DNA from 3 places in the Paenarthrobacter sp. NPDC058040 genome. Region 3 is predicted to be linked to each of the others. Evidence: predicted binding sites of a transcription regulator. Region 3 holds the regulator's gene; each other region holds the start of a gene.
What was found. Region 3 encodes LexA, which represses DNA repair genes until DNA is damaged. Its sites were predicted from a motif close to TCGAACANNTGTTCGA; they were not measured.
Positions count from the first base shown of each region.

Region 1: ACFVSJ_RS08005 (LysM peptidoglycan-binding domain-containing protein) is a predicted target of LexA. The motif match lies at 3,626-3,641, and genes of this name have one in related genera.
Region 2: ACFVSJ_RS18080 (tyramine oxidase subunit B) is a predicted target of LexA. The motif match lies at 4,938-4,953, and genes of this name have one in related genera.

Region 1 is NZ_JBHVRN010000005.1:40,029-50,242, forward strand. It holds gene secA (preprotein translocase subunit SecA) at 1-2,253, shown strand, start outside; gene ACFVSJ_RS08000 (Rv3235 family protein) at 2,341-2,760, opposite strand; gene ACFVSJ_RS08005 (LysM peptidoglycan-binding domain-containing protein) at 2,894-3,613, opposite strand; gene ACFVSJ_RS08010 (hypothetical protein) at 3,893-4,327, shown strand; gene ACFVSJ_RS08015 (helix-turn-helix domain-containing protein) at 4,368-4,583, opposite strand; gene ACFVSJ_RS08020 (SAF domain-containing protein) at 4,735-5,379, shown strand; gene ACFVSJ_RS08025 (CpaE family protein) at 5,376-6,683, shown strand; gene ACFVSJ_RS08030 (NAD-glutamate dehydrogenase) at 6,741-10,214, shown strand, end outside.
Region 2 is NZ_JBHVRN010000013.1:42,985-53,198, forward strand. It holds gene ACFVSJ_RS18060 (APC family permease) at 1-1,190, shown strand, start outside; gene ACFVSJ_RS18065 (hypothetical protein) at 1,420-1,590, shown strand; gene ACFVSJ_RS18070 (helix-turn-helix domain-containing protein) at 1,616-2,239, shown strand; gene ACFVSJ_RS18075 (ammonium transporter) at 2,302-3,591, opposite strand; gene ACFVSJ_RS18080 (tyramine oxidase subunit B) at 3,684-4,817, opposite strand; gene ACFVSJ_RS18085 (hypothetical protein) at 4,965-5,246, shown strand; gene ACFVSJ_RS18090 (MBL fold metallo-hydrolase) at 5,255-6,067, opposite strand; gene ACFVSJ_RS18095 (pyruvate dehydrogenase) at 6,309-8,057, shown strand; gene ligD (non-homologous end-joining DNA ligase) at 8,076-9,320, opposite strand; gene ACFVSJ_RS18105 (RidA family protein) at 9,396-9,797, opposite strand; gene ACFVSJ_RS18110 (dihydrofolate reductase family protein) at 9,959-10,214, shown strand, end outside.
Region 3 is NZ_JBHVRN010000001.1:574,316-584,529, forward strand. It holds gene miaB (tRNA (N6-isopentenyl adenosine(37)-C2)-methylthiotransferase MiaB) at 1-561, shown strand, start outside; gene miaA (tRNA (adenosine(37)-N6)-dimethylallyltransferase MiaA) at 576-1,499, shown strand; gene dapF (diaminopimelate epimerase) at 1,537-2,505, shown strand; gene ACFVSJ_RS02565 (class I SAM-dependent methyltransferase) at 2,486-3,100, opposite strand; gene hflX (GTPase HflX) at 3,627-5,189, shown strand; gene ACFVSJ_RS02575 (ATP-dependent DNA helicase) at 5,182-7,239, shown strand; gene lexA (transcriptional repressor LexA) at 7,300-8,046, opposite strand; gene ACFVSJ_RS02585 (LysM peptidoglycan-binding domain-containing protein) at 8,400-8,759, shown strand; gene ACFVSJ_RS02590 (histidinol-phosphate transaminase) at 8,849-9,976, shown strand; gene hisB (imidazoleglycerol-phosphate dehydratase HisB) at 10,040-10,214, shown strand, end outside.

The sequences.
Region 1 (10,214 bases), on a different contig from region 3:
GTTCGACGCGAACAGTACGCCGCTGACATCACCTATGGCACCAACAACGAATTCGGCTTCGACTACCTGCGCGACAACATGGCGTGGGATTCAAGCGAACTCGTCCAACGGGGCCACAATTTCGCGATCGTGGACGAAGTGGACTCGATCCTGATCGACGAAGCCCGTACCCCGCTCATCATCTCCGGCCCGGCCCAAGGCGATACCAACCGCTGGTACAGCGAGTTCGCCAAAGTGGTCCTTCGCCTCCAGCCTGAGGTGGACTACGAGGTCGATGAAAAGAAGCGCACCGTTGGTGTCCTGGAAGCGGGCATCGAGAAGGTGGAAGACTACCTTGGCATCCAAAACCTGTACGAATCCGCCAACACTCCGCTGATTGGCTTCCTCAACAATGCCATCAAGGCCAAGGAACTTTTCAAGCGGGACAAGGACTACGTCATCCTCGACGGCGAAGTCCTGATTGTCGACGAACATACGGGACGCATCCTGGCCGGACGCCGGTACAACGAGGGCATGCACCAGGCCATCGAGGCCAAGGAAAACGTCGAGATCAAGGCTGAAAACCAGACCCTCGCCACGGTCACGCTGCAAAACTACTTCCGCATGTATTCGAAGCTTTCCGGTATGACGGGTACGGCTGAGACCGAAGCGGCCGAATTCATGAGCACTTACAAGCTGGGTGTAGTGCCCATTCCCACCAACCGCGACATGCAGCGCATCGACCAGTCGGACCTCGTTTACAAGAATGAAATCGTCAAGTTCGACGCCGTGGTCAAGGACATTGCGGAGCGGCACGAAAACGGACAACCGGTTCTGGTAGGCACCACGAGCGTCGAAAAGAGTGAATACCTCTCCAAGCTCCTGGCCAAGGAAGGCATCCGACACGAAGTCCTCAACGCGAAGAACCACGCGAGGGAAGCTTCCATCGTCGCGCAGGCCGGGCGCAAGGGTGCCGTTACCGTGGCAACCAACATGGCCGGACGTGGAACGGATATCATGCTCGGCGGCAACGCCGAATTCACTGCTATCGCTGAGCTTGCCAAGCGTGGCCTCGATCCGGAAGAAAACTCCGAAGCCTACGAGGCTGCCTGGCCAGAGGCCCTTTCTGCTGCCAAGCAGGCTGTCAAGGACGAGCACGAGGAAGTCCTGGACCTCGGCGGACTCTACGTCCTGGGTACGGAGCGCCACGAGTCCCGGCGCATCGACAACCAGCTTCGCGGACGTTCCGGACGCCAGGGCGACCCCGGCGAGTCCCGCTTCTACCTTTCCCTGACCGACGACCTCATGCGGTTGTTCAACTCCGGTGCCGCCGAACGGCTCATGAACAGCTCGGTTCCGGACGACGTCGCCTTGGAGTCCAAACTGGTGTCCCGCGCCATTGCGTCTGCACAGGGCCAGGTGGAAGCCCGCAATGCTGAGCAGCGCAAGAACGTCCTTAAATACGATGACGTCCTGAACCGTCAGCGTGAAGCCATCTACGGAGACCGCCGCAGGATTCTTGAAGGTGACGATCTCCATGAGAAAGTCCAGTACTTCCTGGAAGACACCATCAATGCCCTTATCGACTCTGCGACAGCAGAGGGAACGGGGGACGATTGGGACTTCAACCAGTTGTGGTCCAACCTCAAGACGCTTTACCCGGCGACGGTGACTGCTCAGGAGATCATTGACGAGGCCGGAGGTAAATCGAAGGTCACGGCTGAGTTCCTTCGTGAAGAAATCCTTTCTGACGCACGGCTGGTCTACCAGGGGCGCGAGGAAGCCATCGGCTCCGAGAGCATGCGGGAGCTTGAACGTCGCGTTGTGCTGTCCGTTTTGGGGCGCAAGTGGCAGGAACATCTCTACGAGATGGATTACCTCAAGGAAGGCATCGGCCTCAGGGCGATGGCACAGCGTGACCCGTTGGTCGAGTACCAGCGTGAGGGCTTCACGATGTTTCAGAGCATGATGGAGGCCATCCGTGAGGAGAGTATCGGATTCCTGTACAACCTCGAGGTTGAGGTCACGCCGGCGGAGGATGTGGTAGTCGCAGACGACACCGCTGCTGGTGCGCACACTGAACACCATGATCCGCAGATCCGGGCAGCTGGTTTGGAGGCTCCCGAAAAGCCGGCCCAGCTGCAGTACACGGCTCCCGGCGAGGATGGGGCAACGCAAACGCGCATCGAAGGCAGGACCTCGGGGCGCTCCGGCAACCCCGCCAAAGCAGCCGCCCAGGAGCAGCGGAAGCCAGCCAAGAAGAAGCGCCGGTAGGCATTCACGCGCTGCTTTGACGCGGCGAAAAGGCCCGGGACCGTTCACGTCGAACGGTCCCGGGCCTTCTTGTTTGGCGGTGTGGCCTCAGCCGATTTCCAATGCCGTGACCCGCCAGGCGCCATCGCAGAGCTCGAGCCTCATGGCTATGGCCCGGCACCGAAGATCCTCTGCCACGACGACGCTGGCCTCGTGGACCTCGTCCGAGATGCGGCAAACGCGGACGGAACGGACCATGGGACTGAGATGGATCCTTTGCGGGGCCCTGGACCGTACAACGAAGTCCCGTGTGAGCCCGGCCCGGTGCTGGAGCGCAACATAGCAGTCTGCTTCGAGAAACCGTGCAAGCTGTTGTACAGGCCGCGTGCCTGCAATGACCTCAACGGCAGCTTGTGCGATGCTTCGTGCCACCAAGCGGATGTCGATGTTCGACGCACCGGCGCCTCGCTTTGCCACTTGTGTCGGTGTCGGGACATCCGCGGGACGGCGTGCCGTGGTAACAGTCATGGTCAATCCTCAGGAATAGGCGTTCACAGCCCGGCGGGGGATGGCCTGGCTCTATTGGCTTTTTCTGGGATTGACTTTGGATGGGTAAACGGTGTCCCTGAGCGGACAGCGTTCAGTTTTTGTTGTTCGTGGTTCAGTCCGGCGGAGGCTGCAGCACTTGACCCGGGCGGAGGACCGAGGGGTCATCCCCGATGGTAGGGCGGTTGCTTGCGTACCACCGTGGCCAGGCCATCGCGATGTCCACGTCGGTGGCCATTGGGCCGGACCAGCGGGCTGCGATGGCCCAGAGTGTATCGCCGTCTTTGACAACGACGCTGGCTTTGCTGGAAGGGGCCAAGGCATTGGTTCTGGCTGCGGAGCGGCCCAGAAGTCCGGGTTCGACGAGTGGCGCCCGTGGCTTCCATTGAGGTGCGAAGTGGGCTTCAGAATGTTGCCATTCGGCGGGCCTATGGGCAGTTGTACTAACGGGCGCGGGTTGCCACCCAGGTTCGGGTGGCGTTTCGGCTTGTGCTGCCGGCCCTCCCCAAAGGTTGACGCTCAGCAAGGCAAACGCCAGGCGAACCATGAACCCGGGACTGTACTTGGCTACCACGTTGGCGCTGGACTTGCGGCCCGTCCTTCGCAGTACGGCGGCCAGGAGGGCAAGGCCGAAGGTCAAGAGCCACCACGCCACAATCGCGAGGCCAAGGACATTGGCCGTGAGGCCAAGCAAGCGGTCGAAACCGAGGGCTTGGGGTCCGGCAGCATGCTCCCGATCCGTCAGCAGTCCCGTGAGAGCAAAGAGCAGGCCCAGCCCGAGGATTATCCCGGCGATGGCAGCGTCGTTCCATCGAAGAGAATTGTCCCGGCCCATTCCGCCCCCATTCAGATCACATGTTTGATGTCATTTGATGCACTTAGCCAATTTTTGACATGCTTTGTTCGGTTTGTCCAATCGATGTACAGGGTGCCGGGTCCGATCTTGGCGCGGGCTTGGTGTAGAGCCTACTCTGGGAAGATGAGGTGGGACTCTCTATTTGACGATTTGGAAGCACAATTTTCCGAGGAGGGCACCCGGGCGCAGGAAGCGGAAATTTCCGAGCGCGCCCGTGTTGAATTGGCGCAGTTAAGCCTGGGGGACAGGTTACGCGGCGTGATAGGCCATGAATTGGTGCTCGTACTTTCGAGTGGGGACCGCCTTGCAGGAGTGCTTGGACGCTTGGGCAAGGATTGGCTGGTTCTTGCCCAAGGCCACCGCCAGTGGCTGGTGCCTTGGGGGTCCGTCTGCTTTATCGAAGGCCTGGGACGGCTGGTCCGCAAAACATCCCCGGGCGGTGGCGGAGGACCCGGGCTGGCCAGCGCACTCAGGGGACTTGCCCGGGGCAGGATGGAGGTCTCCGTGCACGTAGCCTCGACCGGGCAGGCCAGCCGTGTCTTCGTGGGCGTGATTGACAGGGCGGGACAGGACTACGTAGACGTGGCCGTGACAAGGGGCGAAGCGAGGCGGGCCGGGGCTGTGGACTCGGTCATCACGGTGCCCTTTGGTGCATTGGCGGCGGTCTGTTCCACCGCACGACAAGATTTCTAGGGCGGCCCGCGCAACCGCCCTGCAGGCATCGCTGGAGTGGCTAGGCGCTTTTGGTCCTGGACCTTTCGATCATTCGGCTCGCTTCTGCGTAGCGCTCCTCAATGTACTGCTCGAGCATTTTCTCTTCGATGCGCCATTGGCCGCGGCCTCCGACCTGGATGGCCTTCAACTCGCCGCTGCGAACCAGGGCGTAGGCCTGGGGTGAGTTGATCTGCAATTGTTCGGCGACGTCCGCCAGAGTCAGGAAACGGGGCATGGGTATATTTTGCCACTGGTTGGCTGGTTTGGTGCAGTTATCCACAATTTCCGGCACTTTGCATCGGTTGGCTTGGGGGCGCCCGTCCCCTCCGGCAAGAATGGGTAGGCCTGACGACAACCTGCCATAACTGACTGGGGGAGCACCGCGAATGGACCGAGATAACACGAGTGCGGGTGCGAGGCTCAAGAGGCCCTCATGGAGGGACCCCCGCCTCCTCACTGGAATCCTGTTGGTTCTCGCATCTGTATCCTGCGTCATTGCGGTCATCGGGTCGGCCGATAAGACCACGCAGATGTTTGCTGCCCGTGAGCCAATCGCAGTGGGCCAACGGGTCACCCGTGATGATCTCAAGGTGGTCAATGTGCGGCTGGACGAGGTGGAGACAGCCTACTTGGCGGTGGCGGAAGGTGTCACGGAAGGCAAGGTAGCGCTGCAGCGGGTTGAGAAAGATCAGCTGGTGCCGCGTCAGAGTCTTGGCCAGGCGGAGGCGCTCAACCGCAAACCAGTGGCCATCTCTGTGGAAGAACCGCTGCCGGTGCAGGTGGTGGCCGGTGCGCGGGTGGATGTATGGGTGGCATTGCCCGGTTCCAAGCGTGCGTACGACCAGCCAACGCTTTTGTTGCCCGGGGCCGAGATATCACAGGTCACGCCGGGCTCCACGGCCCTCGGCGCGTCCAAGGCCACCGTTGTCCTGGTACTGGTGACCGACCAGCAGATGCCCGCGTTGTTGGGGGCGCAAGCAAACGCTGCCAGGGTGTCAGTGGTGTGGAATCCCTCGGGCACAGGCCGATGAGCATTGCCGTGATTACGTTGGGCCAGGCGACCGAAGCCCTTGTTGGTGGACTCGAACGGTTGCACGGACCAGTCACAGTTGTTCGGCGTTGCTCGGAACTGGCCGAGCTCATGGCTGCCTGCCAAAGTGGTCTGGCCCAGGCCGCTGTTGTATCGGAAGGCTCCAGCGAGCTGACCGCCTCCTTGGTGGACCGGCTGGACATCGTCGGAGTTTCCATTGTGGTCCTGACGGACGATCCGGCCGAGGCCATGCGCCTGGAGTCCATTGGCGCGGCTCCTGCCGCATTGGACATCGGGCCGATTGATTTGGCCGGAAGAATTTCAGAGGTCGTGGACATGCAGCGGGAACGCGGCCGGTCCAAGTCCTCTTTGGATGCGGGATTCGCCGAACTGTCTTTCCAATCGTTGCCGCCGGTGGAGGCGGCTGTTCAAGACGATGTGGGGAATCCAGGGCGCATCATCGCGGTTTGGGGGCCGGCGGGCGCGCCGGGGCGAACCTTGGTGGCGGTCAACATCGCTGCTGAACTCGCCGCGGCAGGGAACTCAGTGATCTTGGTTGACGCCGACAGTTACGGCGCGAGCGCAGCAGCAATGCTTGGCCTCCTGGAGGAATCGGCCGGACTTGCCCAGGCCTGCCGGCTGGCGGACCAAGGCATCCTGGACGGATCGGCTTTCGATCGCGCAGCTACCCACGTCCACACGTCGAAGGGGAGTTTCCGGATCCTCAGCGGCATTACCCGGGCGGACCGCTGGACGGAACTGCGGGCCCCGGCGTTGTCCGTGGTCCTTGAGCGGGCCAAGCAGGCTGCGGATGTGGTGGTGGTTGACGTGGGCTTCTGTCTTGAAGCCGACGAGGAGCTGAGCTTTGACACCTTGGCGCCCCGCCGAAACGGAGCGACACTCCGTTGCCTGGAGTTGGCCGATGAGGTGATAGCTGTTGGTGCGGCCGACGCTGTGGGGGTTCCCAGGCTGGTCCGTGGCATCGCCGAGCTGGAGCTGGCATGCCCGCACGTGTCGCCCAGGGTCGTGCTGAATAAAGTGCGGCCGGCGGCTGCCGGAAGGTCGCCCAGGCGGCAATTGGACGAGGCGTGGGAGCGATTTGGCCCCCGCATGGGCATCGAGGCGTATCTCCCGGCAGACTTTCCGGCCTGTGATGCGGCCTTGCTGTGCGGGACTGTTCTGCTGGAGTCAGCTCCCACTTCACCCCTGCGGTTAGCCATTGCCGGACTGGTCTGTGCGCCCGTCCAGCAAAATCGCAAATCTGCTGGACGAACTACCAGAGCCATGCGCCTCCTTAAGCGCTAGGCTCACCATGTGGGCTGCAGAGTCGCAGCAATCGACAGGTAATGGAGGCGTTTGTAGATGTCGTCAGGGTCCAGCGTGGAGGATCGGTCCGATGCAGCAGTTATCCGGGAAGGGTTCTTTGGTGACTACTACGAGCACCTCGCCGAAGACGACTCCCGGGGTTATGCCCCTGAACTGCTGATTGACCGGGCCAATAAGCACAGGCATGTCGCGGAGTCCCGCAAGCCCGGCAATCCAATTGTCGAGGTTGGCAGCGAGGCCGACCGAAGCGTCGTCTATATCGTGACCGACGATATGCCCTTCCTGGTGGATTCGGTCAACGCCGAATTGGTCCGCCAGAACTGTGCCATCCGCCTTGTCATGCACCCACTTTTCGTGGTGACCCGCGACCGGGTGTCCGGTGCCTTGAGCAAAGTCTCACGTGTCCCGTCAAACATTGGCATCTCCAGCGGCGACACGGCCGCCCTGCCCAGCGTTGCCCACCTGCTTGGCGACGGTGACAATGCCTCCCACATGGAATCCTGGATCGCCGTCGAAGTCGACCGTGTCAGCGAAGATGCACGAGCCGAACTGATTGCCGGGCTGCTGAGGGTGCTCGGCGATGTCAGGGCCGCAGTTGACGATTGGCCCAAGATGCGGAGCAAGGCACTCGAGCTTGCCGAAGCACTGGGGACTGTCTCCCATCCCGAGCAAATTGCCGAACTCCGGCAAGCGCAGGACCTGTTGCGGTGGTTGGACAACGGGAACTTCACGTTCCTCGGCTACCGGGAGTATGACCTCATTGACGACAATGGCGAGGATGTCCTGGAACTTCGCGAAGACAGCGGCCTGGGGCTGCTCCGCGCGGGCGACAACACGCGGCAAATCCAACATCTTACGGACGCCGGCCGTAAACGGGCACGGGAAAAGCGGGCCCTGGTCATCACCAAGGCAAACTCGCGCTCAACCGTCCATCGTCCGGCATACCTTGACTACATCGGCGTCAAGAGCTTCGACTCTGCAGGCAACGTGAACGGCGAACGCCGGTTCATCGGTTTGTTCGCCACCAGCGCCTACACCGGATCCGTCCGAAGCATCCCGATTGTCCGGGACAAGGTGGACGCCGTGCTTCGCAATGCCGGGTTCCCCACCGATTCGCACTCGGGCAAGGACCTGCTGGGCATCCTGGAAACGTACCCTCGCGACGAGCTGTTCCAAATCGAGATCCCCGACCTTTCGGCGACCGCCACGGGAATCCAGCGGCTCCAGGAACGCCGCCGAACCAAGCTCTTCCTCCGGCCCGACATCTACGGTCGGTTCATGTCGGCTGTGGTCTACCTGCCTCGTGACAGGTACACCACCAGTGTTCGGCTCAGGATCGAGCAGGAACTCCGGGAGACCTTCCAGGCCGAAAGCATTGACTATGAGGCGAGGATTACGGAGTCGGCCCTAGCCCGTGTGTTTTTCCGGATCAGGCTGCCCCGGACTGCTGAGCTGGCCGAAGTCAACGTCCAGGAGCTTGAGCACAGGCTGATGCGGGCTTCCCGTTCCTGGAGCGAGGGCATTGCCGAAGTCCTGCGGGAAAACCGAGGCGACGACGCCGAGGTTTTGTCGGCGTTGTGGGCGGAAGCGTTTCCGGCGGGTTACCGGGTTGACTACGAGGTCGAGGACGCGCTTGAGGATATCGAGCGCTTCGAGAAGTACGGAGCCCAGTCGGAACGCACCGGCGAAACGGTCACCGAGATCCGTCCTGGCGTCCATGTGTACCTCCCTGAGGGGGCAGGGGAGTCCTTGGAGGAAGACGCCAGGGTGAAGCTCTACCTCATGGAGCCCAAGAGCCTGAGCCAGATCCTTCCCTACTTCCACAATCTGGGGCTGGAAGTCCTGGACGAGCGTCCGTTCGAAATCGAGACGGCAGACCACCGCGACTTCTTCCTCTATGACCTCGGCCTGAAGTACCCCACGGGCATCGATCCGCTGGCAACAGGCGATCTCTTGGCGGACTCCTTCGGAGCCGCAGTGACCGGTTCCGTTGAATCAGACAATTTTGACCGATTGGTGCTGCGCGAAGGCATGCACTGGCGTCAGGTCACTGTGCTGCGTGCCTATGCCAAGTACATGCGTCAAATGGGCAACACGAACTCCTTCGGATTCATCGCCGATACGCTTCTGGCCAACCCCGACGTCGCCCGCGGGTTGATGGTACTGTTTGCAGCCCGGTTCGATCCGGCCCTCGAAGAAGGGCAGCGTCCGGCCCGCCAGGGCGCCGCCCGGGCTGCGCTCGCACAGGCAATAGACGAAGTGGCCACCCTTGACGCCGACCGCGTGCTTCGCACGTTCGTCAACCTGATCGAGTCGACGCTGCGCACCAATTACTTCCAGAACAAGGATTACCTTAGCTTCAAGCTCGATCCGACAACCATCGATGGGCTTCCCTTCCCGCGTCCTATGTACGAGATCTGGGTCTACTCGCCCCGCGTCGAGGGTGTGCACCTTCGTTTCGGAAAGGTGGCCCGGGGTGGCCTCCGGTGGTCCGACCGCCGGGAGGACTTCCGCACCGAAATCCTGGGCCTCGTCAAGGCACAGACTGTCAAGAACGCAGTGATCGTCCCGACCGGTGCCAAGGGCGGCTTCTTTGCCAAGAAACTGCCGAACCCTGCAGTCGACCGCGCGGCTTGGATGGCTGAGGGGATCGAAAGCTACAAGACGTTCATCCGTGGCCTGCTGGATATCACCGACAACCTCGTGACTTCCCCGGACGGCGAAAGGCTTGTCCCGCCGTCGGACGTTGTCCGTCACGACGGCGATGATTCCTATCTGGTGGTCGCAGCTGACAAGGGAACGGCCACGTTCTCCGACACAGCCAACGGGCTGGCCGCCGAGTACGGCTTCTGGCTCGGTGACGCTTTTGCGTCCGGCGGCTCGGTGGGTTACGACCACAAGGCCATGGGCATCACGGCCCGCGGCGCGTGGGAGTCCGTCAAGCGGCATTTCAGTGAACTGGACCTCGATACCCAGACCGAAGAATTCACCGTGGTGGGCGTAGGCGATATGTCCGGCGACGTCTTTGGCAACGGCATGCTGTTGTCGCGTCACATCCGCCTCGTGGCAGCCTTCGACCACCGGCACATTTTCCTTGATCCAACGCCGGATGCAGCCGCCTCGTTTGCCGAGAGGCAGCGCCTGTTCGAACTGCCGCGCTCGTCTTGGGATGACTACGACCGTTCGCTCATCAGTGAAGGCGGAGGTGTGTACGCGCGGCAGGCCAAGACCATTCCCGTCTCGGAGCAGGTCCGCCAAGCGCTTGGTTTGCCCGAAGGCACCAGCCAACTCAGCCCGCCGGAACTGCTCCGTGCCATCCTCCTGGCACCTGCCGACCTGCTTTACAACGGCGGGATCGGCACCTACGTCAAGGCCAGCACGGAGACGAACGCTGCCGTGGGCGACAAAGCCAACGACGCCATCCGGGTGGACGGCAAGGACCTGCGTGTGAAGGTTGTCGGTGAAGGCGGAAACCTGGGCCTGACCCAGCGCGGACGCATCGAGGCCGCG
Region 2 (10,214 bases), on a different contig from region 3:
TCATTGGCGGGTTCACCGCCTGGAGCTACTGGTTCGGCTGGAACCCTATCCTCGCCATCTTCGCCATCCTTGTGGGTGGTTACCTTCACGGGCTGTTCCCGGTGCTGGGGGAGACCTTCAGTGAATACCAGCTCGCCCTCATCTCGGGAGTCGTGATTTTCGGCGGCCTCTATGTAGTGAACTGGTTTGGCCTTAAGGACGGTGCCATCCTCGGCTACATCCTCGCCGCAATCTCGCTCATCCCGCTGGTAGTGCTGGCCGTTGCGCCGTTCGCCACGGGACACGTGGACATGTCCAACATCACTGGAAACTGGTGGCCGTCCGATTGGGGCTGGGATCTGCACCACATCCTGATGCTCTTTGGCATCTTCGCGATCTCACAGTGGAGCGCTTGCGCCTGGGAAACAGCGGCCATCTATGGCCCCGAATACAAGAACCCGGCCAAGGACGTGCCCAAGGCGCTGCTGGCCTGCGGCTTGATCTGCCTGGTCCTGTATGTCCTGCTGCAGACCGCCGTCATTGGTGTGCTTGGAGTTGAGGGCGTCCAGGCCGAAGCGGTCTCTCCGCTCATTCCGGTAGCCCAGGCAGTGTTTGGACAAGCCGGTTCGATCGTCACGATCATCATGCTGGTTGCCGCAATGGTCTTGATCATTCAAACGGCATACCTGGGTTCGTCGCGTGCCATGCACTCCATGTCCACCGAGGGCAACTTGCCCGCATTCATTGGAAAAACCAACCGCCAGGGAACGCCGTTCGTGGCCATGCTGATCATCGGCGCGTTCAACCTTGTGCTGATCTCCATGGGCAACGCCGCGGCAATCCTCGCAGCCTCTGCCATCGGCTACACCCTCGCCAACGGCATCAGCCTGCTGGCCTACGTCCGGGCCAAGAAGCACCCGGCCTTCGCCAATCTGGAGCGTCCGTTCAAGGCACCGAAGGGCTGGAAGCACGTAGCTTTGGTCTTCGGCCTGTTCAATGTGCCGTTCTGCGTGGTGGGGGTGGTGTACCTGAACAGCTTGGAGATCGGCTGGACATCAACGTGGGTAGGCTTCCTGGTCCTGGCGCTGTACCTGCCCATCTGGCTCTACTCCCAGCGCGAGAAACGCCGCCCCGGCGACGAGGCCTCCGAGGCGCAACTGCCGGATATCGACGCAGTCGAGCCGGAGAAGGTTCTGGATCCCACCCCATAACCAGGCCAGGCACGGGACGGTGCACGAGGCTCCCTCGAAGGGGTTTCGTGCACTGTTCCATGTGGTGGTAGTGGCGCGACACATATTTCGTGGATGTTTCCAGCATGTTAACTGCAGTGGGAATTCGAGCCGAATTATTTCTCACGTAATTCTTAATTGATCACTCGTGTCCATGGAATTCATGGCGTAGTTTTGCCGCAACAAGATCTATGCTCTCAAGGAGCCACCTATGAAACTCCAGGCAGCCATCGACCTCCTCAGCACCGAAGCCGCGCTCGAACTGGCCGGCAAAGTCGCAAGGTATGTGGACATCATCGGCGGACCCAACCGGAGGTGGCAAAGGATCTCCGCTCGGCCATCATGTGGCGGCCTGCCGCCTGAGGCCGGCACGGTGTGTTGATGCCCTGCCCGTCTATACTCGACGCATGACATCTGGGCGGACGGAAGAGGCGGCAGCAACCGTGGACCGCCCGGATTCCCCAGCCATCCTTGGCGCGTTGGAGGGCGTAATAGCCGTCCAAGTTAAGCGGCACAGGAGCGAGGCCGGGATGTCGGCGGCGGAATTGGCCAATCGCACCGGTTTGTCCAAGGCAATGATCTCCAAAATCGAGTCGGCCAGCACGTCGTGTTCGCTGACAACGCTGCAGCGGCTCGCCCAGGGACTGGACGTACCGGTGACGGCGCTGTTCCAGGGCGCGGATACAGAGCGTGAAGCCACGCTGACCCGCGCCGGCGAAGGAAGCGTCACTGTCAGGAGCGGTACACGCCACGGCCATGAATACCGTTCCCTCGGATCACTGAAGCGTCGTGCACACGCGATCGAGCCCAGCCTTGTGACTCTGACCAGCGCGTCCGATGTTTTCCCTCAGTTCCAGCACCCCGGCACCGAATTCATCTACATGCTCGAGGGGCGGATGGTTTATGGGCATGGGTCCTACGAGTACGAACTGACCCCTGGGGATTCGCTGGTGTTCGAAGGCGAGGGCCCCCACGGTCCATTGCGCCTGCTGGAGCTCCCTATCCGGTTCCTCGCTGTGGCAGCCCACTAAGAGCGCGCAAAGAGCGGCCTGGAAGACTTACCAGGCCGCTCTTCGTCCTTGCGGTGAGGATTCTAGGAACGGGAGGGGGAACCGAGCATCTCCGGCTCTTCATCCACCAAGTATGCTTCTTCGGCGTGGGCGGTGAGGTCGATGCCGCGCAGTTCGTCTTCGGGGCGGATCCTTAGGCCGACGGTGACCTGAACAAGTTTCGCCACGAGCCAGGTTGCGACGAAGGAGTAGAGGAGTACCGCGCCGGTGGCCAGGGCCTGGGTTCCGAGGAGTCCGGGTCCGCCGCCGTAGAGGAGTCCTGCGGTCTTGTTGGGGGCGGTTTCGGTTGCGAAGATGCCGATGAGGAGGGTGCCGATGATGCCGCCGACGAGGTGGACACCGACGACGTCGAGGGAGTCGTCGTAGCCGAGGCGGTATTTCCATTCGACGGCGAGGGAGCAGACGGCTCCGGCGATGGCTCCGATGGCGATGGCGCCGAGGGGGCTGACTGCGCCGCAGGCGGGGGTGATGGCTACGAGTCCGGCGACGAGTCCGGAGGCGGCGCCGATGCTGCTGGCGCGTCCGCGGCGGAGGCGTTCGACGGCGATCCAGCCCAGGAGCGCAGCGGCGCCTGCCACTGAGGTGGTGAGGAAGACGACCGAGGCGGTGTTTCCTGCAGCGAGGGCGGATCCGGCGTTGAAGCCATACCAGCCGACCCAGAGGAGTCCGGCGCCGACGAGGACGAGGGGCCGGCTGTGGGGGCGGACGTGTTCGCTTGTGGGCCAGCCCGCGCTGCGTCCGAGGACCAGGGAGAGGGCAAGGGCTGCGACTCCTGCGTTGATGTGGACGGCGGTGCCGCCGGCGAAGTCGATGGCCTTGAGGCTGTTTACAATCCAGCCACCGGTGACGCTGCCGTCTGCCGAATCAAAGGCGAACACCCAGTGGGCGATGGGCAGGTAGACCACGGTGGCCCAGAGCGCGGCGAAGAGCATCCAGGCGCCGAACTTCATGCGCCCGGCTGCGGCTCCGGCGATGATGGCTGTCGTGATCCCGGCGAAGAAGAGTTGGAACGCCGCGAACAGGGCTGGCGGGAGTGACGCGTTGGGATCCTCGGCCAGGAGTTGTTCCAGTCCGGGGAACTGTGTGACGTCACCGATGAGGCCGAGGCCGCCGATGGAGTTTCCGAAAACGGCGGAGTAGCCGAAGGCTGCCCAGAGGACGGCGACGAGGCTGACGCCGCCGAAGCACATCATCATCATGTTCAGGATGCGGCGGGAGCCCACCATGCCTCCGTAGAAGAGGGCGAGGGCGGGGATCATCAAGCAAACCAGGGCCGAGCTGACCAGCAGCCAGGCGATGTTTCCCGTGTCCATGGGAAACCCCTTTCATTCGTGCAGTTGGTGAAGGCGGTTGATTGGTCCGCGTGGGGGCAGGTGACCTCTGCCCCCACGCGGGTTTCTTGTGCTTAGGCGAGGGCGGGGGTGTCCCAGAGGTTGAGGACGGTGCCGATGTTCTTTTCTTCGGCGGTGCGGTAGAGGTCGGTGGCCCAGGCTACGTCTTCGATGGGCATGCCTCCGACGGAGTAGAGGATGATTTCCTCGTCGTCACGGCGGGCCGGGAGTTTGCCGGTGGCGATGTCGGCGATCTCTTCGATCTTCGAGGCGGGGATCTTTCCTTCTTCCAGGAGCCCGAACCAGTGCGAACCGGGGATGCCGAGGATCTGGTAGGCGGTGGGGCCGTATTCTTCGAGCCAGGCCCGGTAGAGGCCTTCGGCGTCGATGACCAGGCGGGCGTCGCCTTGGAGGAAGTCGTCGTCGAAGCGGGCCGCGGCAGGCAGGAGCAGGAGGGCGCCGGGCTTGATGGCGTGCTTGGGGAAGTAGGGGAATGCGTCGCTGCCGGCGGCGTCGGTTGAGGTGGTGGCCATGACGACGTCGGCCTCGGCGATGGCGTCTTCGATGGTTGCAGCTGCGGCGACCTTGGTCAGCTGGGGGAAGGTGGCTTGGGCCCAGTCAACGAAGGCCTGGGTGCTGCCGGTGCTGCGGCCTTTGACGTAGAGGGTGTCAATGGAGGGGCGCAGGGCCAGGGTGGTGGAGAGGACGGAGCGGGCGATGACTCCGGGTCCGACGACGGCGGCGACCTTCGCATCGGCCTTGGCCAGGTGCTTAACGCCAACGCCCGGGACCGCGCCGGTCCGGTAGGCGCTGAGCAGGTTGGCGCTCATGATCGACAACGGTGCACCGGTGTCGCGGTCATTCAGGACGAACACGTGGATCGAGCGGGGGAGACCCTTGGCCCGGTTTTCGGTGTTGGACCCGTACCACTTCACACCCGACGTCCCGAAGCGGCCGCCGAGGTAGGCGGGCATGGCCATGAAACGCCGGTCCGGTCCGTCTTTCGGCATTCCCTCAAACTCCGGGGCCGCCGGGAAGGTGATCATCGCACCGTGGGAGTTCCCGTTTTCGCCGGCCATCCGGTAGTCACCCTGACGCAGCAGGACGAGGGCCTCTTCCATGACATCGGTGCAGCGGACAAGGTCGCCGACGCCGGCTTCGATCATGTCGGGCTCGCTGAGGTAGCGGAAGTTGATGTGGGTAGACATGCGATATTCCTAAGTTCTTGATGGGAAACACTGATAACTGCCAGTAAACTCATGTGGAGTTTCAAGAGCGTCAAGTCCGCGTTTCGGGTGTGTAACTTCTACAACCCCACCGAGCCGCGTTCGAACATATGTTCTAATCTTGATTGCATGAGACCGAAGCAAGACTCCAAGGCGTTCGCCCGCATGCTGGCCCAACTGGAAGCGGACAATGACCATCCCAAGCCGGACGACGGCAAGATCATTGAACTGGAGCAAGGCAACCAGCCACTGGTCCGGGTCGGCGAAATCTACGGTCGCGCCATCAAATACACCAGGTCGTACGGATTGATCGAATGGGTGGATGACGGTCGCGCATACCACGTCCAATGGTTCCCGGCACGGCAAATCAAACGGGTAGACGAGGAATCGTGGCGAGGACGGCCCCTCTGACCGGGCCCTCAGGTCAGATCATCAAAATCCCCGCGCACCCAAGCGGCGTGCCTTTGCGCGGACGCCCTGAGCACAACCTTTGCCTCCGAAGTGATGGCGTTGTTGAAGTTGCCGTACATTCGGTCGAACTCCAACTCACCCAGTTGCTCCGCAACCCGTAGCGCCACTGCTCCCGACAACGGGAGGTGGTTGGGATAACTGCGCATGAACGCCACCGAGCGACGATCAGGGTTCGGAAACACCGTGTCGCCGGTAAGCAGGACACCCTTGCCCCCGGCTCCTGCGGACCAATGGACCACCGAGCTGCCAGGGACGTGCCCGCCCGTCTGATGAAGGGTCAGTCCCTCGGCAAGGGTCGTACTGCCGGACCAGATGGTGATGCTGGGGTCGTGGCGTCCGAGCCACCGGCGGTCAGCCTCCGGGACAAGGATTGGCGCTCCACCAAGACGGCGCGACCACTCCACCTGCACGCCAAACATGTGAGGATGGCTGGCCGCAACAGCCAGGACCGGGCCGTGCCCAAGAATCGTCGCCACGGAGGCATCATCCACAAAGCCAACCGGATCCCAGAGCAGAGAACCTACCGGAGTTACCACCAACTGGGACGTCTGGCCGATCCCGACCTTGGGTTCGGCGGTGATACCCCAAAGGCCGGGTTCATTCTCCTTGAAGACCAGCCGTTGCCCAGCTTCGCGCAGACCATCAAGGGTGAGCCAGCGTTGTCCCCCTTCAGGAACATATTGCCGCTCGTCGGCACAGATAGGGCACCGTTCCGGCGCAGGCTCGTCGCGTTCAACGGCACAGGTACCGCAGATCAACATCCTTGTCCCACCTTCACACAGTCTCTGCCCGTTGACCTGGGGCCGCAGGCCGGATTGCCCCAGACTATGGCAGACCCGCGCGCCCTGGAAGAGGCTGCCCGCGCTCGCAGACGCACATGTGGGCGGGAACAGGCACCGCGCCGGGGCAACCGCCCACTCCACGCAGCCCGGGGGTGCGTTGATCTTGGGAGACTATATTTGGCCGTGTCAGCCACCACCACAATCTTGGGAGTCTGCACACATGGCCAAGGAACTTGCCACCCAGCTCATCGAACAACTCCAGGCTGCAGGCGTGCAGCGGATCTACGGGATCGTGGGCGACAGCCTGAACCCCATAGTGGACGCCGTCCGGCAAACCGGAGGCGCTGCCAAGGGCGGCATCGATTGGATCCATGTCCGGCACGAGGAAGCGGCGGCTTTCGCCGCGGCCGCAGAAGCACAGCTCACCGGCAAGCTCGCCGCGTGCGCAGGCTCATGCGGTCCCGGTAACCTGCACCTGATCAACGGCCTGTATGACGCCAACCGCACAGGCGCCCCGGTACTCGCCATTGCTTCGCACATTCCCAGCAAACAGATCGGCAGCGGGTTTTTCCAGGAAACCCATCCGGACAGGTTGTTCAACGAATGTTCCGTCTACTCGGAGTTGGTCAGCACCGCCGAGCAGGCTCCGAGGGTCATGCACAGTGCGATACAGAGCGCGCTGGCGCTGGGGGGAGTTGCCGTCGTGACGCTCCCGGGCGACATTGCCGGCCTTGAGGCCACGGCGCCTACGCCGCGGCCGGCCACCTTCCGCCCGGCTACGCTGGTGCCGGATCCGGCAAGCTTTCAGGCCCTGGCGGACGCCATCAACGACGCCGGCAAGGTGGCCATATTCGCCGGGGCGGGGGTCGAGGGTGCCCACGCGGAGCTGATTGCGTTGGCTGAACTCGCGAAGGCCCCGATAGGGCACTCGCTCAGGGGCAAGGACTTTGTCCAGTATGACAACCCGTTCGATATCGGCATGACAGGCCTCTTGGGCTACGGGGCTGCGGCAGAAGGCATCGAGGACGCCGACTTGCTGATCCTCCTCGGAACCGATTTCCCGTACGACCAGTTCCTGCCGGATACGCGCACTGCCCAGGTGGACCGGGCCGCGCAGCGCCTGGGGCGGCGCACCGACGTCGATATTGCCGTCCATGGCGACGTTCTCCCGACACTGAAGGCCCTGTTGCCCTTGGTGAAAGCGAAAGAAAACCGCCGCTTCCTCGACCAGATGCTGAAGAAGCACGATCGTCTGATGAACAAGGCCGTGGGCGCCTACACACGCAAAGTGGAGAAGAAGCAGCCCATCCACCCGGAATATGCGGCGTCGCTGTTGGACCAAGTAGCCGCCGAGGACGCCATCTTCACCGCCGATACCGGGATGTGCAACGTTTGGACTGCCCGGTACATCAACCCCTTGGGTACACGAAGGTTGATTGGCTCCTTCCTGCACGGCTCCATGGCCAACGCGCTTCCGCATGCCATCGGCGCCCAACTGGCCTATCCCGGGCGGCAGGTTGTTTCAGTCTCCGGCGATGGCGGTCTCTCCATGCTGCTCGGCGAACTCATCACGGTGGCGTCCCACAAGCTTCCGGTAAAGGTGGTGGTGTTCAACAATTCGACGCTTGGAATGGTCAAGCTGGAGATGCTGGTGGATGGCCTTCCCGACTTTGGCGTGGATGTTCCTGACGCCCATTACGCTGCTGTTGCTTCGGCCCTGGGTTTCCACGCAGTCCGCGTCACCGACCCCGCAGAGATCGAAGAGGCCTACCGCGCGGCGTTCGCCCATCCCGGACCGGCGCTGGTGGAATTGATCACCGACCCGCAGGCATTGTCCATCCCACCCAAGATTTCAGGGTCGCAGGTGATCGGCTTCGCCACGGCAATGTCCAAGGTGGTGCTGAACCGGGGTGCCGGCGAGGCCGTCAGCATGGCTCGAAGCAACCTGCGCAACATACCCAGGCACTAAACCGGCAATCCACCGCATTCAGGATCCAGACCGGCCAGGCCATTCCCTGCCGGCCCACGGATCATAATTGGCAACCAACTCCTCCTGTCCGGGGCGGTCTGCCTCCGGAACGTGCTGAAGGTTGACCCGCACGCGGTACCAGAGGGAACTCGAGCCCCGCATGCCGTCCACCAGAACGTCGGCGGGATGAAGGTCAGGAACGATGTCCGCGTGCGTGGCCTTCCACTGCTCAAGTGCTTCCAAGGCTTCAGGTTTGGTTTTGGTCCTGGCCACTTCGATGAGCGGCATGGTTGATTGCCGGCGTCCGGACCCGTCGCCGCTGCGGGGAGCCTTTTCCGGAGGCCCCAGTTCGGCGGCCAACGCCAAGAGTCCGTCCAGGGCTCCCACGGCGTCGTCGATTCCGTCATGGGGATCACCACGCTCGGCAAAGCGCGCCGGTACTGTCAGCACCGTGAATTGAGCGGGCCGGGCCGTCGCCATCTCGTCCCAGGTCAGGGGAGTGGAGACCCTGGCATCGGGAAGCGGCCTCACCGAGTAGGCCGAGGCGACCGTCCGGTCCTTGGCATTTTGGTTGAAGTCCACGAATACGCTTTCGCCGCGTTCTTCCTTCCACCAGCGTGCAGTGGCGAGCCCGGGCGCGCGGTTCTCTACTTCGCGGGCCAAGGTTTCGGCCGCGAGCCGCACCTGGCGGTAGTCCCAGTCAGGCCTGATCCTTACCAGGATGTGGAGGCCACGCGAGCCGCTGGTTTTGGGCCAGCCCACCAAGCCCACGTCATCGAGGACCTCCCTTGCCACGTAGGCCACCTCAACGATCTGGGACCAATCCACCCCTGGCATGGGGTCAAGATCGATCCGGAGTTCGTCGGGATGGTCGAGATCCCCTGCGCGCACCGGATGCGGGTTGAGGTCGAGGCATCCCAGATTCACAACCCACGCGAGTCCCGCGGCGTCCCTGACCACCGCTTCTTCGGCCGACGTACCCGAGGAGTAATGCAGGGTTGCTGTGTCGATGAAGGGCGGGTGATTCTCCGGTACGCGTTTCTGGAAGAACGGTTCAGCGTTGATGCCCTTGGGAAATCTCTTGAGCACCATCGGACGTCCCCCGGCACCCCGCAAGGCGCCTTCGGCCACGGCCAGATAATAGCGGACGAGATCGAGTTTCGTGATGCCCGGTTCAGGAAACACCACCTTGTCAGGACTGGAAATACTGACGTCCCACTCATCGATGGTGAGAATCTCCGGCGGGGTCTTCGAGGGGCTCATGGCGCCACGCTAGCAATGATCGAATGGCCGGACCAGAGGTCCCGGCGGCCCGCGGCTGCGGTTATCAGCTGGGTGTCAACGCACGACGGCGACTACCGCACTGATCTCGACGAGGGCGCCCGGAACGCCCAAGCCGGCCACCCGCGCAGCCGTGACCAGCGGAGGCTCGTCGGATGCGAGTTCCGCAGCAATGGCACCGTAGCCCGCAGCCAGGTCTGCACCGTCAACGAACAGCACAGTCCACTGCACCACGTCCGCGAGCGTTGCCCCCACCGCCTCAAGAGCCGTCTTCGCGTTGGCGAGTGAGCGGGCAGATTGAACGGCGACGTCGTCCGCACCCACCAGCTTCCCCTCGGCGTCGACGGCGTTTTGCCCCCCGACGTAGATCGTGGTGGCTCCGGGAGGAACGACCGCGACGTGGCTGAACGCGGGGCTGATTACCAATCCTTCAGGCCTTAGCCGCTGAACGGAAGTCATGCGGCCATGATGCCACCAAATGCCGGGAATGTGGTCCATGCGGGAACGAGGCGACGGCCCGAAGCCGGCCCACCCGCGCAGGATCTTGAACGGCTCAACATGGCGGCGGTAGCATGGCCGCCACCACCCCGCAGCGAACGCAGCCAAGCAAGGAGCCAGCCATGGGTGAAAACCCAACAGGAAACACGTCAGCCGAACTCATGGTGGACCTGATCATTTCGCTGGATGGCTATGCCTCGGGGGAGGGCTGGCCCGGCTGGTGGGGATTGGAAGGGCCAGAATATCTGGCTTGGCTGGAGGAAGAAGGCCAGAAGGACATCACCCTGCTCATGGGCGCCAATACGTACCGGGTGATGTCCAGCCTCTCCCAGCAAGCAGCGGATCAGGCCTCCGATTTCTCGGAAGACGAGGGCGCCA
Region 3 (10,214 bases):
GGAGAGACTGAGGAAGACTTCCAGGCCACCCTCGACGTCGTGGAACAGTCCAGGTTTGCCTCGGCCTTCACCTTCCAGTACTCCAAGCGTCCCGGCACTCCCGCTGCCGACTTGCCGGAGCAACTTCCCAAGGCCGTTGTCCAGGAACGCTACGAGCGGCTCACAGCGCTCCAGGACCGCATCGCTGCCGAGGAAAATGCGCGGCAGCTGGGTCGCAGCGTCGAAATTCTTGTTACGGCCCAGTCTGGACGCAAGGCAGGGGAGACCCACCGCTTGTCCGGGCGTTCCAAGGATCAGCGGTTGGTGCACTTCTCCGTTCCTGAGGGCGCTGAGACGCCCCGTCCGGGCGATTTCGTCACGGTGACCATCACTGAGGCAGCCGCCTTCCACCTGGTTGCTGATCCCGCGGCCCCCGCCGACTACGTGCTTCGGCGGTCCAGGGCGGGCGATGCGTGGGATCGTGCCCAGGCCGACAGCTGCGGTGCGCCCGTACCGGGTTCCAGCAGCAGCAAGTCCGGTGTGTCCCTGGGTATGCCGGCCATTCCCGTGCGCCGCAGCTGACCAAGGTTCCGCGCATGCACTCTGAAGGGTCGGACGCTTCGGCGCTGCCCGTCATCGCTGTAGTAGGTCCTACCGGCTCCGGAAAGTCGGATCTTGGCGTTGAGCTGGCATTGGCCTTGGACGGTGAGGTTATCAACGCCGATGCCCTGCAGTTCTACCGGGGCATGGACATCGGTACGGCCAAGATCACTGTGGAAGAACGCAGGGGTGTGCGGCACCATCTGCTGGACACCATGGATGTCACCGAAGAAGCCAGTGTGGCCGGTTTCCAAGCTGATTGCCGACGGACCATCCAGGAAATCCATGCGCGGGGCAAGCAGGCAATCATGGTGGGCGGTTCGGGCCTGTATGTTCGGGCAGCACTCGATGTCCTCGAATTTCCGGGGACGGACCCCGGGATCCGCCAACGCCTTGAGGCTGAATGCGAGGCCACGGGGCTGGCACCTCTCCGTGCCCGCCTGGAAGACGTGGACCCCGTCTCGGCGGCGCGACTGGGTGACGCCAGACGGGTTATCAGGGCCCTGGAAGTGCATGAACTCACGGGCAGGCCATTCAGTTCGTTCATGCCACAGCGTGAGTACTTCCAGCCTGCTGTCCAGATTGGCCTCTCTGTTGACCGGGACATGCTGAAGGAGCGCTTGGCCCGCCGTGTCCATCGGATGGTGGATGCCGGGCTCCTGCAGGAAGTGGAAAGACTGGATGCGGTTGGCCTGCGAGCAGGTAAGACGGCATCACGCGCTCTTGGCTACTCCCAGTTCCTGAAGGTGTTGGATGGCCAGGCAACTGTCCAGGATGCGGCCGAGGAGACGATCGTGGCGACGCGGCAATTCGCCCGCCGCCAATTGACCTGGTTCCGCGCCGACCCCCGCATCGCGTGGCTGGACTGGCAGGACCCGGGACTTCTTGCAAAGGCCGTGGAACTCGTCCGACCAGCCTGATTTCTGGGCGAAGACCAGCGGCAGGTAGCCTAGATCCATGGACCAGACCGCCGCAGTTTCCGCCCAGCAGCCAAGTGCTGCCGAGGCCCCTTTGACCGAAGCCAGCCTGTCCGGACTGGCCTTTTCGAAGGGGCATGGAACCGGCAACGACTTTGTCCTGATCGCCGATCCCGGGGCCATTCACGAGATCACACCGGCCCAAGTAGCACAGCTGTGCGACAGGCACCGGGGCATTGGTGGGGACGGATTGATCCGGGCGGTACCGTCACGTGATCTTCCCGAAGGACGCGCCCTCCTGGAACAGGATTCCACGGCTGAGTGGTTCATGGACTACCGCAATGGCGACGGTTCGCTGTCCGAGATGTGCGGCAACGGCGTTCGGGTCTTTGTGCACTTCCTCATCGACCAGGGCCTGGTTGAGCTTGGTCCCGGCGAAGCCCTGACCATCGGAACCCGCGGCGGCATCAAGAAGATCGTCCGCTCGGACAACGGCTACGCAGTGGACATGGGTCCGTGGGAGTTCATCTTTCCGGCCGAGGCCACGTCCAAGGCCATGGACGCCCTGGTGAGCGCAGATGGACTTGAGGTGGCGCGCCCTGGTCTTTCGGTCAGCATGGGAAACCCCCACACAGTGGTGGCGCTGGCCGAGCTCAGTGAACTGTCGGCCACCCAGCTTTTCCGGGCACCCGTGGTTGATCCGAAGCCCGCCAACGGCACCAACGTTGAGTTCGTCGTCCCAGCCGAACCTTTGGTCCATGAGGGTGTCGGATCGATCACCATGCGTGTCCATGAGCGCGGTGTCGGCGAAACCCAGTCCTGCGGCACGGGGGCTTGCGCGGCCGCGGTCGCCATCCGTCACTGGGCCGGAAGCACTGCGCCCAACGCGTGGCACGTCAACGTTCCCGGCGGCGTGGTGGACGTCAAGTTCTTCCCCGGACCGGATGGCCGCGAGCACGTTGAACTCAGCGGCCCCGCTGTCATCGTTGCTAAAGGGACGCTTTCCTGACCCTGAGGATCCTGAACGATTTGGAGGTGCTTTCACGGGACACCGTGAAGGACTTGTCCAGTTCGGCCGCGAGCCAGCGCTGCAGGGAATCCGAACCCAGGTTCTTCTGGACCACCAGCCAGGCATTGCCGCCTGGCGCCAGCCGGGGCAGCCAGGTCAGCAACAGGGAGTGAAGTTCGTCCTTGCCGATCCGGATGGGCGGGTTGGACCAGATGGTGGAAAATTCGACGTCGGCGGCCACCTCGTCGGGGAGGCTCGCCTTGACGTTGCCCAGCCCGAGCGACGCCGCGTTCTCGTTCGTCAGGGCGATGCAGCGCTCGTTGACGTCGACGGCGTACACCTGCGCGGATGGGGCCATCAGTCCCATCGTCAGGGCAATTGGGCCCCAGCCGCAGCCGATATCCAGCAGGTTCCCGCGGGGTGAAGGCGGCGGGACATCAGACAGCAGAATTGCCGTGCCCTTGTCTATGCCATCCGGGCTGAAAATTCCCGAGGAGGTCTGCAGGTGCCGGGTGGCGCCGGCGAGTTCCACCGTCAAGGGCTTGCGGGTGAAGGGACCGGCGGGTTGGGCGCTGAAATAGTGTGCAGACTCCATAATTTGCCAGATTAGTTGGCGATCGGCGGCTTGGGAAACTGCGGGCCGGGTGAGCCGGTTTGACACACGATGCTACTGTGGAAGGCATGTTCTTGATCTTTGAGTAACCAGCCGAACTACGGCACCGCCCGCGATGCAGGACAACGCAACCGGATCACTCTACGTGACCAGCGCCGTCCATTCCGCCCGGTAGGTTCCCCGGCCAGTCTGCTCGCCGTTAGCGGCAGCAGACACTCAGAAGATCTCCCAATTCCCGGTCTTTGCCGCACCCTCCGGTACTGGCTTCACCAGTTCCACTGGATATGCGTGGGCACCTTCGGGAATTTGCGCCTTCTTCAGGTGGACAGGACCTCCCCGCGGATCGAACCGCCACAACTCCGCCATGGCCAGCCAGCCACATTGCCGCCGGCTGCCGGCAGCCCTACAGGAGGCCCACTTGGCCCAAGCACGTCAGCCCAGCGCGAATACCGAAGCGCCGCACAGCAAACAGCACTATTCTGGAATTGCCGAACAGTCTAAGGAGACCATGACCACCCAGAAGCACTCCGGATCCGATTCCGACGCCCAGGACATGAGTCCTGAAGAAATCCAGGCCGTCATCGACCGGATTCTGTCCAAGGATGTACCAGCGCAGGCGTCCGGGGATTCCGACGCCAAGGGCGTGTTTGGCAAAGCCCAAGCAATCTCCACGCTTGATGAAGAGCACAGCATCTACGATGGCGAGCAGGAAGACCTCGCCGAACGCCGTGCGCTCCGCCGGACGGCGGGCCTTTCCACGGAACTCGAGGACGTCACTGAAGTCGAGTACAGGCAGCTGCGCCTTGAACGCGTAGTCCTTGCCGGGCTCTGGACCGAGGGCACGTTGGCTGATGCCGAGAACTCCCTCAGGGAGTTGGCGGCGCTTGCCGAAACCGCGGGCTCCGAGGTACTGGACGGACTGGTCCAGCGCCGTACCAAACCGGATCCCGGAACCTTCCTGGGCTCGGGCAAGGCGCAGGAACTCAAAGCAATCGTTGCTTCCACCGGTGCCGATACCGTAGTGGTTGATACCGAGCTTTCGCCGTCCCAGCGACGTGGCCTGGAAGACATCGTGAAGGTCAAGGTAGTTGACCGGACCACGTTGATCCTGGACATTTTCGCCCAGCACGCAAAGAGCCGCGAAGGCAAGGCCCAAGTGGAACTGGCCCAGCTGGAGTACCTGCTCCCCAGGCTCCGTGGTTGGGGTGACTCCATGTCCCGCCAGGCCGGTGGCCAGGTGGGTGGCGCCGGCGCCGGCATGGGTTCGCGTGGTCCCGGTGAAACCAAGATCGAGCTGGATCGCCGCCGTATCCGTACCCGGATGGCCAAGTTGCGTCGGGAGATCGCCGCCATGAAGCCGGCGCGCGAGACCAAGCGGGCCAACCGCCGTCGTAATGCCGTGCCTTCCGTAGCGATCGCCGGCTACACCAACGCCGGCAAATCCTCACTGCTCAACCGCCTGACGGATGCCGGTGTCCTGGTGGAAAACGCCCTGTTCGCCACGCTGGACCCCACAGTCCGCAAGGCCCAGACGCCGGACGGGATCGGCTACACCCTGGCCGACACCGTGGGGTTTGTCCGCTCGCTGCCCACGCAGTTGGTTGAAGCGTTCCGCTCCACGCTTGAGGAAGTGGCGGACTCAGACCTGATCCTGCACGTCGTTGATGCCTCACACCCGGATCCGGAAGGGCAGATCGCCGCCGTGCGGACGGTCTTCAGCGAAGTCGATGCCCGGAAGGTTCCGGAAATCATCGTCCTGAACAAGGTGGACGTGGCGGATCCCTTCGTGGTTGAGCGTCTCCGGCAGAAGGAGCCGCGGCACGCCGTGGTCTCCACGCGCACGGGGGAGGGAATCGCTGAACTCCTGGAGACCATCAGCCAGTCGATTCCTCGGCCGGGCGTCCGCCTGGAGGTGCTCATTCCCTACAACCGCGGCGAGATGATCAACAAACTCCACAACTCCGATGCCGAAATCCTCAGCCTTGAGCACGAGGAAAACGGCACGCGCGTGGTGGCGTTGGTCCGTGAAGGCCTGGCTGCCGAGCTGGAGTCGTTCGTCAGCAATGGTTGAGAAGGTGGCGGCGGAACCCGCTGCGTCGGTGGGGGAGAAGTTCACCCTGGAGTTGTTGGACAAAGCTGTTGCGGGCATGGGCGGCCAGAGCCGCACAGGCCAGCATGAAATGGCCAAGCGCGTTGCCCGGGCCATCGAGTCCGGCGAGCATCTGCTGGTACAGGCAGGGACGGGGACGGGTAAGTCCTTGGCTTACCTGATCCCGTTGATTGCCCACTCAATGGACAGCAACAAGCCGACGCTGGTGTCCACCGCCACCCTGGCCCTCCAGACCCAGATTGTCGGGAGGGATCTTCCCCGCCTGCTGGAGACCATCAACCCCGCCTTGGAACGGCCGGTAAACGTGGCGCTCGTCAAGGGCCGGGCCAACTATGTGTGCCTGCAAAAGCTCGAGGGGGGCTTTCCCAGCGAAGAACCATCCGAGGGCCAGCTCTTTTCCCTCGGCGAGGACACCAGCGTGCCGCACTTCGCGGCATCCGTGGGCGGGCCGTCGTCACAACTGGGCAAGGAAGTGGTGCGCCTGCGCGAGTGGGCGGAGAAGACCGCCACCGGCGACCGCGACGAATTGATGCCGGGTGTCACGGACCGGGCCTGGCGGCAGGTCTCCGTGACCTCCATGGAATGCCTGGGGGCGCAAAAATGCCCCATGGCTGAAGAATGCTTCAGCGAGCAAGCGCGCGCCCGGGCGGCGGAGGCTGACGTGGTGGTCACCAACCACGCGATGCTGGCCGTGAGTGCCTTCGAAGGATTGGCTGTCCTGCCCGAATATGACGTGGTGGTGGTGGACGAAGCCCATGAACTGCAGGATCGGGTCACCGGGGCTGTGTCCGGGCAGTTGTCCGTAGCCATGATCCATGCTGCTGCGTCCAGCGCGCGCAAGCACACCGCCATTACCGTCGATGCTTTGAACGCCGCTGCCGACAGGCTGGATATGGCCATCATGGGCGTGCCCAACGGGCTGGTGCCCAGCGGTCTCAACGACGAACAACTCGACTGCCTGGACCAGTTGCGCGACGCCACCAGGGCAGCGCTGTCCGATTCGAAGACGGATTCGTCCAACGCGGTGGACGGTGGACGCCAGCTGGCCCGTTCGCGGCTCATGCTCATCCTTGAACTGTCTGAGCGTTTGCTTGCCGCAAAGGAAAACCGTGAAGTGGTGTGGTTCTCAAGAAACAGCACCTTCGACCCCCAGCAGGGTTACTCGCAGCCCGATGAGACTGCTCCCGCACTCATCAATATCGCACCGCTGAGTGTCGCCGGCCGCTTGCGGGAAGGCCTGTTCGCTGGCCACACGGTGGTCCTGACCTCCGCCACGCTGGCCATCGGTTCCGCCTTCGAGCCTGCTGCCGGCGGGCTTGGCCTGCTGGGGGACGGCGCACCAAGCTGGACTGGCCTGGATGTGGGGTCACCTTTCGACTACCCGAAGCAGGGCGTCCTCTACGTGGCGAAGCACTTGCCGAAGCCCGGCAGGGGAACGTCCCCGGAAGCACTGGACGAACTGGAGGACCTCATCAGGGCATCCGGCGGAGGAGCATTATGTCTGTTCTCCTCCCGGCGCGCAGCCGAGGAAGCCGCTGACGCCATGCGTTTGCGCCTTGATGTGGACATCCTGTGCCAAGGCGAATCCACCATGGCAGCCCTGGTGAAGCAATTCGCCGACGAACCTGACACGTGCCTCTTCGGCACCATGTCACTGTGGCAGGGCGTGGATGTGCCGGGTGGCTCGTGCCGCCTGGTGGTCATCGACCGGATTCCTTTCCCGCGGCCCGACGATCCCCTCATGACGGCGCGCTCACGAGCTGTTGCCCAATCCGGTGGAAATGGGTTCATGGCCGTTTCGGCGACGCACGCTGCCATCCGCCTCGCCCAGGGCGCCGGACGACTGATCCGGTCGACGGGAGACAAGGGCGTGGTGGCGATCCTCGATCCGCGGCTTTCCACTGAAAGGTACGGGGGATTCCTGCGGGCCGCACTGCCGCCCTTCTGGGCCACGACGGACCGTAAGATCGTCCATGGTGCGCTGGAAAGGCTGGCCCGGACGGGGCGCTGAGTCCGCCGTGTGCGCCCTTGCCTCGGCTGTTGCGGGCGTCGCTGCCCGCAGTAACTGCTCCTAGAGGGAGCGCAGTACCGAAACGACCTTGCCCATAATGGTGGCTTGGTCGCCAAGGATGGGTTCGTACTGGGTGTTCTGGGGGAGCAGCCAGGTGTGGCCGTCCCGCTGGCGGAAGGTTTTCACCGTGGCTTCGTCGTCAAGCAGGGCTGCGACAATGTCGCCGTTGACGGCGTCGTTCTGCCTGCGGACAACAACCCAGTCGCCATCGCAAATGGCTGCGTCGATCATCGAGTCACCGGCCACTTTCAGCATGAAGAGTTCGCCGTGGCCCACCAGTTGCCGGGGCAGGGGCAGGACATCCTCAACGGTCTGGTCGGCCAGGATCGGTCCACCGGCGGCGATGCGGCCCACCAAGGGAACCAAGGCGGTGTCGCTGGCACTTGCCAGTTCCGTAACAGCCAGCCCACCGGCGCTGCGCAATGTGGCAGGAGCTTCGACGCCTGGAATGGTGGCACCGCCGTCAAGGGTCAACGGCATGAGGACTTCCATGGCCCGGGGACGCTTAGGGTCCCTTCTCAGGTATCCGAGCTTTTCCAGCTGGGACAACTGGTGGGTGACACTCGACAAGCTGGCCAGCCCAACGGTGTCCCCGATCTCGCGCATGCTGGGCGGGTAGCCATTCTCGTTGACTGAACGCTGGATGGTTTCAAGGATCTTCTTCTGACGGACGGTCAGGCTCTTGGGACTTTTGGGGGGCTGATGGCTCCGCAGGGGTGCCCCGCCGCCTGTGGCTTTCGCTGCCATGTTCGCCATCGCCCTTCCGTTCCGCCCGGTCGCGTTCTGCACGCTTCCGGGGACGTGGGTCCGAAAAATGTCAGACCCTCCTGATGCACTGAATCCGTGCTTGTTTCTTCCCTCAAACCTAGGCCAGGCACAAGCGTTTATCAAACATTTGTTCTAGCGAGTCTCGACACCGTTCGTTGATAAGTGCTAAAAATGTCGTAGCAAGGTTCGAATATGTGTTCTATAAATCCGAAACGCAGCTTCGATGTTCGAAGAAAGTGTTCGAACATCGCCGCCGCGGCGGTGAAGACAAGGTATCGGCAGCAGGGTTCCGGGTTTCCGGGGCCAGGCAATCGCTCAGAAGGGCTCAGCTCATGTCCGCAGTAACAACGTTCCAAGAGTTCCGCAACGCGCCGGCACCCACCCGCATCCGGCTCACACGGCGCGGGCGGATCGTTTTCTTTGGCATCCCCGCGATGTTGCTGGTGGCCGCACTGCTGAGTTTTGCGGGCTTCCTCACCTCGCCTGCCAAGGCTTCGGATTCGCAGTCGCAGCTTCAGCCGCCGGTTGCCGTCAGCGTGACCGTGCAGCCGGGACAGTCATTGTGGGGCATTGCAGGCGCTGCTGCTCCCGAGCGCGATCCGAGGGATGTCATCGCGGAGATCATCCAGTTGAACGACCTCCGCGGTGGACGGATCACCCCGGGCCAGCAACTGTTCGTACCCGCCAATTAGCCGGTCCAGCCGGCAAAGGGAGGTCCCCGTCAGGCCCCGTCCGGCGTCACAGTTACAAGGCAGTCAGCGGCGCCCCTTAAACTGTTGGGGTGACTGACCAGCTTGAGCGACTCGACCGACTTCCCCTCCGGACCAATCTGCGTGGGCTGAGCCCCTACGGCGCACCGCAGCTTGATGTTCCGATTCTGCTCAACGTCAACGAGAACACCCATGGGGTCCCGGCCGACGTCCAAGCCGCGATCACCGAAGCAGTTGCTGCCGCCGCTACCGGATTGAACCGCTACCCGGACCGTGAATTTACCGAGCTCCGCGAAGCGCTGGCCGGGTTCCTGGGCCACGGACTGACTCCCGCAAATATCTGGGCCGCCAATGGATCCAACGAGGTGCTCCAGCAGATCCTGCAGGCCTTCGGTGGTCCTGGCCGCAAGGCCCTCGGCTTCCCTCCCACGTATTCCATGTATCCACTCCTGGCCAGCGGTACGGACACGGAATACGTTCGTGGCGTGCGGGGCGAGGACTTCAGCTTGGATGCCGCATCTGCAGCCGCGCAAGTGGCGGAGACGGGAGCCAATATCGTGTTCCTGTGCTCGCCCAACAACCCGACCGGAACGGGTCTTGGCCTGGACGTCGTGGAGGCTGTCTATGAAGCCGGAGAAGCAAGCCAGGCAATCGTGATCGTGGATGAGGCGTACCACGAGTTCGCCCACGACAATACGCCCAGCGCCCTGACCTTGCTGCCAGGCCGCCAGCGGCTCATCGTTTCGCGCACCATGAGCAAGGCTTTCGCCTTGGCGGGGGCACGCCTCGGTTACATGGCCGCGGCTCCCGAGGTCACCGATGCCCTCCGGCTGGTCCGTTTGCCGTACCACCTGTCGGCAGTGACCCAGGCTACGGCTCTGGCGGCCCTGCAGCACCGCGAGGCTTTGATGGCCGACGTCGAGGACATCAAGGTCCAGCGGGACCGCATCGTTACAGAGTTGCTTCGCATGGGCCTGAAGCCTGCGGCCTCGGACTCCAACTACGTTTTCTTCGGTGGACTGGAGAACCCGCACGCCATCTGGCAGGGGCTGCTGGATGCGGGGGTCCTGATCCGTGACGTTGGAATCCCTGGCCACCTGCGGGTTACCGCCGGCACCGAACCGGAGACCACGGCCTTCCTGGAAGCGCTGGAAGCCCTCCTGGCCGGCGACGCCAATGCGGCGTCCGGGCAAGGCTGAAAGCCACCCACTTAGACTTATCCATAGATCCATTTCCCATTTCGTGTTAAGGACGTTCCTCCCATGAGCGAAACCGGCGCCACGCCGTCCGCTGCCCGTACTGCGCGCATGGAGCGCACCACCAGTGAGTCTTCTGTCCTGGTGGAGATCAACCTGGATGGTTCCGGTGTCTCGGACATCAGCACCTCGGTCCCGTTCTACGACCACATGCTGACGGCGCTGTGCAAGCACTCCCTGA